Linked DNA regions of Cupriavidus necator. The protein of the gene in region 2 binds, or shares a complex with, the protein of the main gene of each other region. Links are inferred from orthologs where the notes say so. Each region holds a gene or a part of one and is shown on either strand. Other genes may lie near its edges.

Region 1 (3,771 bases), 210 kb from region 2 along the record:
GCGAGCGGCGTTATTCGGACCTTTTGCCATTAGTTTCTTCCTCTGCCTTCGGCTTTACTTCTTCAGAGCCACGCCGGCCTTGCGCGGACCCTTGCGGGTGCGGGCATTGGTCCGGGTACGCTGACCGCGCATGGGCAGGCCCTTGCGGTGACGCATGCCACGATAGCAACCAAGGTCCATCAGACGCTTGATGTTCATCGTGGTTTCACGACGCAGGTCACCCTCGACCGTGACCTTGCCCACTTCGTCACGAAGCTTTTCCAGGTCGGCGTCGGTCAGATCCTTGACCTTCTTGTCAAACGGTACACCGGTGGCCTCGCAAATCTTGCGAGCGCGCGAGCGGCCGACACCATAAATGGCCGTCAGGCCGATTTCGGTGTGCTTGTGGTTCGGGATGTTAACCCCTGCGATACGTGCCATTCGTCAATCCTCTTTCCGATTAGCCTTGGCGTTGCTTGTGGCGGGGATCCGACGAGCAGATCACGCGCACGACACCGTTGCGCTTGATGATTTTGCAGTTGCGGCAAATGCGCTTAACAGAAGCCAGCACTTTCATAATTTTCCTCTTCCTTCAATTCCTGTTCGCTCACTTCGTCCGGAAGACGATTCGTGCGCGCGACAGATCATATGGGGTCAGCTCGACCGTCACCTTGTCACCCGGAAGAATCCGGATGTAGTTCATTCGCATCTTGCCGGAGATATGGCCCAGTACTACATGGCCATTTTCCAACTTGACCCGGAACGTCGCATTGGGAAGGTTTTCCAGGACCTCCCCCTGCATCTGGATGACGTCGTCTTTTGCCATACCTAGCCTGTACCGATCCGAAGTCAGCGCAAGGTCAGATTGCCCTTGAAATTCGCCTTCTTCAGCAGCGACTCATATTGCTGCGACATCACGTAAGACTGAACCTGAGCCATGAAGTCCATCGTGACGACCACGATGATCAGCAGCGAGGTTCCGCCAAAGTAGAACGGAACGTTCCACCGCAGCACCAGGAATTCCGGCAACAGGCAGACCAGTGTGATATAGACCGCACCAGCCAGCGTCAGGCGCACCAGAATCTTGTCGATATAGCGCGTCGTCTGCTCGCCTGGACGAATGCCCGGAATGAAGGCACCGCTTTTCTTCAGGTTGTCTGCCACTTCACGGCTGTTGTACACCAGGGCCGTGTAGAAGAAGCAGAAAAATACAATCGCAGCAGCGTACAGCAGGATGTAGACCGGCTGGCCCGGCGACAGCGTGGCAGCCAGGTCCTTGATGAACCCGCCAACCGAGCCCGTCGCATCGGACGTGAACCAGCCCGCGATCGTCGCCGGGAACAGGATGATCGACGATGCGAAGATCGGCGGAATCACCCCTGCCATGTTCAGCTTCAGCGGCAGGTGCGACGACTGGCCGCCGTACACCTTGTTGCCGACCTGACGCTTGGCATAGTTCACCAGGATCTTGCGCTGGCCTCGCTCGACGAACACCACGGCGAAGGTCACACCGATCACGATCGCCACGATGAAGATCGCCGCGATGATGCTCATGGAACCCGTGCGGACCAGTTCGAACAGTCCGCCGATCGCGTTGGGCAGGCCCGCCGCGATACCGCCGAAGATGATGATCGAGATGCCGTTGCCCAGACCACGCTCGGTGATCTGCTCACCCAGCCACATCAGGAACATCGTGCCGGTCACCAGCGTAATCACTGCCGTGGCCCGGAACATCAGGCCCGGATCCAGCACCAGCCCAGGCTGCGACTCCAGCGCCACCGCAATCGACAGCGCCTGGAACGTGGCCAGGACCACGGTGCCGTAGCGCGTGTACTGCGTGATCTTGCGTTGCCCTGCCTGCCCTTCCTTCTTCAGCGCCTCCAGCTGCGGCAGCACGATCGTCAGCAACTGCATGATGATCGACGCCGAGATGTACGGCATGATGCCGAGCGCGAAGACGGTAAAGCGCGACAGCGCCCCGCCCGAGAACAGGTTGAACATCCCGAGGATGCCACCCGACTGACTCTGGAAAAGCTTCGCAAGCTGCTCCGGATCGATACCGGGCACCGGAATATGAGCGCCGATGCGGTACACGATCAGGGCCAGCACCAGGAACATCAGCCGGCGCTTGAGGTCGCCGTACTTCGCCGTGTTCCTGGCTTGCGCGCTTGCATTGGGTTTCGCCGTGGCCAAACGATGCTCCGACTATAACTGCCTATGCTGCGATAAATGCCTGTCAGGCTGCGATCTGGCCGCCGGCGGCTTCGATCGCGGCCTTGGCGCCAGCGGTGGCGCCCAGACCCTTGATCGTCACCTTGCGGGTCAGTTCGCCAGCCTTGATGACCTTGGCGCTCTTGACCAGCTCGCCCACCAGGCCAGCTTGCTTCAGGACCAGCAGGTCGACTTCGGCCGCTTCCAGGCGCTCGATGTCACGCAGCGTGACTTCGGCGTTGAACGCCTTGGTCAGCGAGGTGAAGCCGCGCTTGGGCAGGCGACGATACAGCGGCATTTGACCGCCTTCGAAGCCCACCTTGTGGAAGCCGCCCGAACGCGACTTCTGACCCTTGTGACCGCGACCGGCAGTCTTGCCAAGGCCGGAGCCGATACCGCGACCGACGCGACGCTTGGCGTGCTTCGAACCGGCGGCCGGTTTCAGGTTGTTCAGTTGCATCTTGCTCTCCGAGTTCCCGGTATCAGGCCAGAACCTTGACCAGGTACGAGACCTTGTTGATCATGCCGCGCACAGCGGGCGTGTCCTGCAGCTCCGACACCGAGTTGATGCGGCGCAGGCCCAGGCCACGAACAGTGGCGCGATGATCCTCGCGCGTGCCGATCAGGCTGCGCACGAGTTGCACTTTTACGGTTTTCTGCGACATTGCGTTCACCTTAACCCAGGATGTCTTCGACCGACTTGCCACGCTTTGCGGCGATTTCGCCCGGCGTGCTCATCTTCTGAAGGCCGTCCAGCGTGGCACGAACCATGTTGTACGGGTTGGTGGAGCCGTGCGACTTGGTCACCACGTTGGTGACGCCCATCACTTCGAAGATCGCGCGCATCGGGCCGCCGGCGATCACGCCGGTACCTTCCTTGGCGGGCATCATCAGCACCTTGGCGGCGCCGTGCTTGCCAACGACTTCATGTTGCAGCGTGCCGTTCTTCAGCGAGACCTTGACCATCTTGCGACGGGCTTCGTCCATTGCCTTCTGAACAGCAACCGGCACTTCCTTAGCCTTGCCCTTGCCCATGCCGATGCGGCCATCGCCGTCACCAACCACGGTCAGCGCAGCGAAACCGAGAATCCGGCCACCCTTCACCACCTTGGTGACGCGGTTGACCGAGATCATCTTCTCGCGGAGGCCGTCGTCGCGTTCGTCCTGTTGGACTTTTGCTTGCATCTTTGCCATGACGTATCTCTCTCTATGCGCTTAGAACTTCAGGCCGGCTTCGCGGGCGGCGTCTGCCAGGGCCTTGACGCGGCCATGGAAACGGAAGCCGGCGCGATCGAACGCGACAGTTTCCACGCCGGCAGCCTTCGCCTTCTCGGCGATGCGCTTGCCAACCACGGTGGCGGCAGCGGCGGTAGCGCCCTTGCCATCCAGTTCCTTGCGCACTTCCACCTCGGCGGTCGACGCGGAAGCCAGCACCTTGGTGCCGCACTCCGAGAAAACCTGGGCGTAAATATGCGAATTCGTACGGAACACGGTCAGACGATTGACTTTCATCTCCGCGATCTTGGCGCGGGTCTGACGTGCACGGCGCAAACGAGCGTCTTTCTTGTTCATCATTGCACC
Region 2 (4,630 bases):
CCGGCTGCACCCGCACCCGGATCGCGGTGATATGCGAGCCGCGCTGCTGCAGCCGTGCCAGCAGCGTCGGCACTACCTGGCGCACGCGGGCAGCGGCGGCGCCGTGCGCGGCCAGCAACAGCAGCACCTGGGCGCTCGGGTCGGTGGCGTCACGCTTGACCCCGGCCACGGCCAGGCCGTCGCGCATGCCGGCGGGCAGCAGTGCCAGCACCTCGGCCTCGAGCACCGACAGCTGGCGCGCGGTCTGCATCAGCGTCGAAACCGGGCCGGCCTTGGCCAGCCAGTCGTTGAGCGGCTTGGCGGCGGGGGTCTGCAGGGCGTGATGGGTGAAGCGGCGCATGCATGCATTCTAGCAAGGGGCGCGCTGGCCGCCTTGCCCGACTGTGGATTGAAGCTGCGGCGGCCGCCCCAAACTGTGGCCAATGGGCGCACGGGCAATCACGCGGGCAATCTGCGGACCACACGCGTGGCCGACATCCGGCAGGCTTGCCTGCCCTTGCGGGACGGGGCCAGGCGCGTTCCGGCCGTGACCCCGGCACATGATAAACTCGGCGTTTTGCGCCAATCTATCCATTCCTCGCCCGGCCGCCGGAGCAGCCCGCATCCCTGGGGTGCCGCCCGGTTCCGCGCAGGTGAAAGCAATCGATGATCACCGGCCTTCTCAAGAAAGTCTTCGGCAGCCGCAATGAGCGGCTGATCAAACAATATCGCCGCACGGTGGCGCAGATCAATGCGCTGGAGCCGAAGTTCGAGCAGCTCTCGGACGACGAACTGCGCGGCATGACGGAGACCTTCCGGCAGCGCCACGCCGGCGGCGAATCGCTCGAGGCGCTGCTGCCCGAGGCCTTCGCCGTCTGCCGCGAGGCCAGCAAGCGTGTCATGAAGATGCGCCACTTCGACGTGCAGCTGATCGGCGGCATGGTGCTGAACGACAACAAGATCGCCGAAATGCGCACCGGCGAAGGCAAGACGCTGACCGCGACGCTGGCCGTGTACCTGAATGCCATTACCGGCCAGGGCGTGCACGTGGTGACCGTCAACGACTACCTGGCGCAGCGCGATGCCGAGTGGATGGGCCGGCTGTACAACTTCCTGGGCCTGTCGGTGGGCGTGAACCTGTCGCAGATGCCGCACGACGCCAAGCAGGCGGCGTACAACTCGGACATCACCTACGGCACCAACAACGAGTTCGGCTTCGACTACCTGCGCGACAACATGGTCTACGACCCGTCGCAACGCGTGCAGCGCCCGCTCAACTACGCCATCGTCGATGAAGTGGACTCGATCCTGATCGACGAGGCCCGCACCCCGCTGATCATCTCCGGCCAGGCCGAGAACCAGACCGACCTGTACCAGCGCATGAACGGCATCCCCAAGCTGCTCGAGCGCCAGATCGGTGAAGAGAAGGCCGACGGCACCGGCGTCGAGAAGCCGGGCGACTACTACGTCGACGAGAAGGGCCACCAGGTCTACCTGACCGAAGCCGGCCACGAGAAGGCAGAAGAGATCCTGTCGCAGCAAGGCCTGATCGGCGAGGGCGAGTCGCTCTACGCGCCGCAGAACATCACGCTGATGCACCACCTGTACGCCGCCCTGCGCGCGCACAGCCTGTTCCATCGCGACCAGCACTACGTGGTGCAGAACGACGAAGTCGTGATCGTCGACGAGTTCACCGGCCGCCTGATGACCGGCCGCCGCTGGTCCGACGGCCTGCACCAGGCCGTTGAGGCCAAGGAAGGCGTCACCGTCCAGCAAGAGAACCAGACGCTGGCGACGATCACCTTCCAGAACTACTTCCGCATGTACAACAAGCTGGCCGGCATGACCGGCACGGCTGACACCGAAGCGTATGAGTTCCAGGAGATCTACGGCCTGGAAGTGGTGGTGATCCCGACCAACCGCCCGGCCCAGCGCAAGGACCAGCAGGACCAGATCTACAAGACCGGCAAGGAGCGCTACGACGCCGTGGTGCGCGATATCCGCGACTGCTACGAGCGTGGCCAGCCGGTGCTGGTGGGCACCACCTCGATCGAGACCTCGGAATACCTGTCGGGCCTGCTCGATCGCGAGCAACTGCCGCACCAGGTGCTCAACGCCAAGCAGCACGCGCGCGAAGCCGAGATCGTGGCCCAGGCCGGCCGCCCCAAGATGATCACCATTGCCACCAACATGGCCGGCCGCGGTACCGACATCGTGCTGGGCGGCAATGTGGAGAAGCAATCCGGCTTTATCGAGGCGGACCCGAACCTGTCCGACGCCGAGAAGGCCGCACGCATCAAGCAGCTCGAGGATGAGTGGCATTCGCTGCACGAGCAGGTCAAGGCCGCCGGCGGCCTGCATATCGTCGGCACCGAGCGCCATGAGTCGCGCCGTATCGACAACCAGCTGCGCGGCCGTGCCGGCCGCCAGGGCGACCCGGGTTCGTCGCGCTTCTACCTGTCGCTGGACGACCAGCTGCTGCGCATCTTCGCCGGCGACCGCGTGCGCGCCATCATGGAACGCCTGAAGATGCCCGAGGGCGAGCCGATCGAAGCCGGCATCGTCACGCGCTCGATCGAATCGGCGCAGCGCAAGGTCGAAGGCCGCAACTTCGACATCCGCAAGCAGCTGCTGCAGTACGACGACGTCGCCAACGACCAGCGCAAGGAAATCTACAAGCTGCGCAACGACGTGCTGGAAGCCCAGGATGTCGGCGACATGGTGACCAACCTGCGCGAGAGCGTGCTGGTTGAGCTGTTCCGCGACCACGTGCCGGCCGACACCATGGAAGAGCAGTGGAACATCTCCGGCCTGGAAACGCGCCTGCGCGAGGACTGGGGCCTGGAAGTGCCGCTGGCGCAGACCATCGAGGGCGCGCAGAGCATCGAGGACGAAGAGCTGCTCAACCTGATCATGAAGGCGGCCGCGGAGCGCTACGATGGCAAGGTCGCGATGGTCGGCCGCGAGTCGTTCGCCGGCTTCGAGCGCTCGGTCATGCTGCAGAGCATCGACACGCACTGGCGCGAGCACCTGGCCGCGCTGGACCACCTGCGCCAGGGCATCCACCTGCGCGGCTATGCGCAGAAGGATCCCAAGCAGGAATACAAGCGCGAGTCGTTCGAGCTGTTCGCGCGCCTGCTGGACCTGATCAAGAACGAAGTCACGCGCGTGACTTTCAACGTGCAGATCCAGTCGCCGGAAGAGCTGGAGCAGGCTTCGGAAGAGATCGAGGAAGGCCTGTCGCACCTGGAGAACATCCAGTACAAGCACGACGAGTTCGCCGAAGGGCGCGAGCCGGTCGAGGAAGCGCCGTCGCCGCGCACCGGTGCGGCCATGGCCGCCGCCGAGCTGGCGCTGGCGGGCATGCCCAAGGTCGGCCGCAACGATCCGTGCCCGTGCGGCTCGGGCAAGAAGTTCAAGCAGTGCCACGGCAGGCTCAGCTGAACTGAGCCCGGCCGGGTACCCGGCATGACGTCGTTCCCGCTGTCTGGGGAGTGACGCGCAAGGAAACGACATGCCCGCCCTCCGCGGGCATGTTCGTCTGATGACAAGCAAGTTGCGAGCAGAAGCCGCAAGCAGATAACGCAAGCAGGAACGAGGAGTCCACATGCCCGTCAATCTTCCGCTGCCCCAGGCAGAGAACCTGAAATCCGTCGCCGGCGTGGAGCTGGGCTGGGCCGAGGCGGGCATCCGCAAGGCCAACCGCAAGGACGTGCTGGTGGTGCGCGTGGCCGAAGGCAGCACCGTGGCCGGCGTCTTCACCAGCAACCGCTTCTGCGCGGCGCCGGTGCAGGTCTGCCGCGAGCACCTGGCCGCTGGCAAGGGCATCCGCGCGCTGGTGGTCAACACCGGCAATGCCAACGCCGGCACCGGCGAACCGGGCCTGGCCAGTGCCCGCGCCAGCTGCGACGCGCTGGCAGCGCAACTGGGCATCGCCGCCGAGCAGGTGCTGCCGTTCTCGACCGGCGTGATCCTGGAGCCGCTGCCGGTCGACCGCCTGGTGGCCGGCCTGCCCGCCGCCATCGCCAACGCGAAGCCGGACAACTGGCTGGCCGCCGCCGAAGCCATCATGACCACCGACACGCAGCCCAAGGCCGCGTCGCGCACGGTGCAGATCGACGGCAAGACCGTGACGCTGTCGGGCATCAGCAAGGGCGCCGGCATGATCCGCCCGAACATGGCGACCATGCTCGGCTTTATCGCCATGGACGCCGCCGTGGCCCAGCCGGTGCTGCAGGCGCTGGTCTCCTACGCCGCCGACCATTCGTTCAACAGCATCACCATCGACGGCGATACCTCGACCAACGACTCGTTCGTGCTGATCGCCACGGGCAAGTCCGGCGCCGTGGTCGAGCGCGCCGAAGGCCCGGCCTTCGAGGCGCTGCGCGACGCGGTGACCGCGCTGGCGCAGGAACTGGCGCAGATGATCGTGCGCGACGGCGAAGGCGCCACCAAGCTGATGACCATCCGCGTCGAAGGCGGCAAGGACGTGGCCGAGTGCCGCCAGATCGCCTATGCGGTGGCGCATTCGCCGCTGGTCAAGACCGCGTTCTATGCGTCGGACCCCAACCTGGGCCGCATCCTGGCCGCGGTCGGCTACGCCGGCGTCGATGACCTCGACGTCGGCCGCGTCAACCTGTGGCTGGACGAT

What was found.
Region 1: the proteins of secA (region 2) and secY are in contact, whole or in part, in a crystal structure (PDB 3DIN), measured with the Thermotoga maritima proteins. The link is inferred for Cupriavidus necator from one-to-one orthologs. Residues at the interface, in WP_004082002.1 of Thermotoga maritima: Glu261, Ala262, Arg263, Lys300, Ala301, Arg302, Thr303, Ile304, Ile305, Leu323, Tyr324, Asp325, Pro326, Val329, Ser330, Tyr333, Ile336, Lys340, Phe345, Val349, Glu363, Phe364, Tyr374, Ser375, Gly376, Gly377, Glu393, Ile395, Thr482, Ser483; in WP_004081795.1 of Thermotoga maritima: Glu108, Gly109, Glu110, Glu111, Ala236, Glu237, Arg238, Arg239, Ile240, Thr241, Ile242, Gln243, Tyr244, Ala245, Arg246, Arg247, Val248, Thr249, Gly250, Arg251, Arg252, Val253, Tyr254, Gly256, Ala257, Ser258, Thr259, Tyr260, Leu261, Pro262.

The regions. Positions count from the first base shown.
Region 1 is NZ_CP066018.1:1,821,160-1,824,930, reverse strand. The notes cover bases 1-2,880. They hold secY (preprotein translocase subunit SecY), read right to left. Parts: upstream 2,173-2,880; coding sequence 829-2,172; downstream 1-828. Other genes in these bases: rpsE (30S ribosomal protein S5), read right to left, coding at 2,866-2,880; rpmD (50S ribosomal protein L30), read right to left, coding at 2,673-2,855; rplO (50S ribosomal protein L15), read right to left, coding at 2,216-2,650; infA (translation initiation factor IF-1), read right to left, coding at 587-805; rpmJ (50S ribosomal protein L36), read right to left, coding at 440-556. Outside these bases: more of rpsE, read right to left, coding at 2,881-3,384; rplR (50S ribosomal protein L18), read right to left, coding at 3,406-3,762. UniProt on the Escherichia coli protein: The central subunit of the protein translocation channel SecYEG. Consists of two halves formed by TMs 1-5 and 6-10.
Region 2 is NZ_CP066018.1:2,036,380-2,041,009, forward strand. Bases 335-3,623 are described here. They hold secA (preprotein translocase subunit SecA), read left to right. Parts: upstream 335-645; coding sequence 646-3,423; downstream 3,424-3,623. Other genes in these bases: I6H87_RS09505 (hypothetical protein), read right to left, coding at 335-340; argJ (bifunctional glutamate N-acetyltransferase/amino-acid acetyltransferase ArgJ), read left to right, coding at 3,587-3,623. Outside these bases: more of I6H87_RS09505, read right to left, coding at 1-334; more of argJ, read left to right, coding at 3,624-4,630. UniProt on the Escherichia coli protein: Required for protein export, interacts with the SecYEG preprotein conducting channel.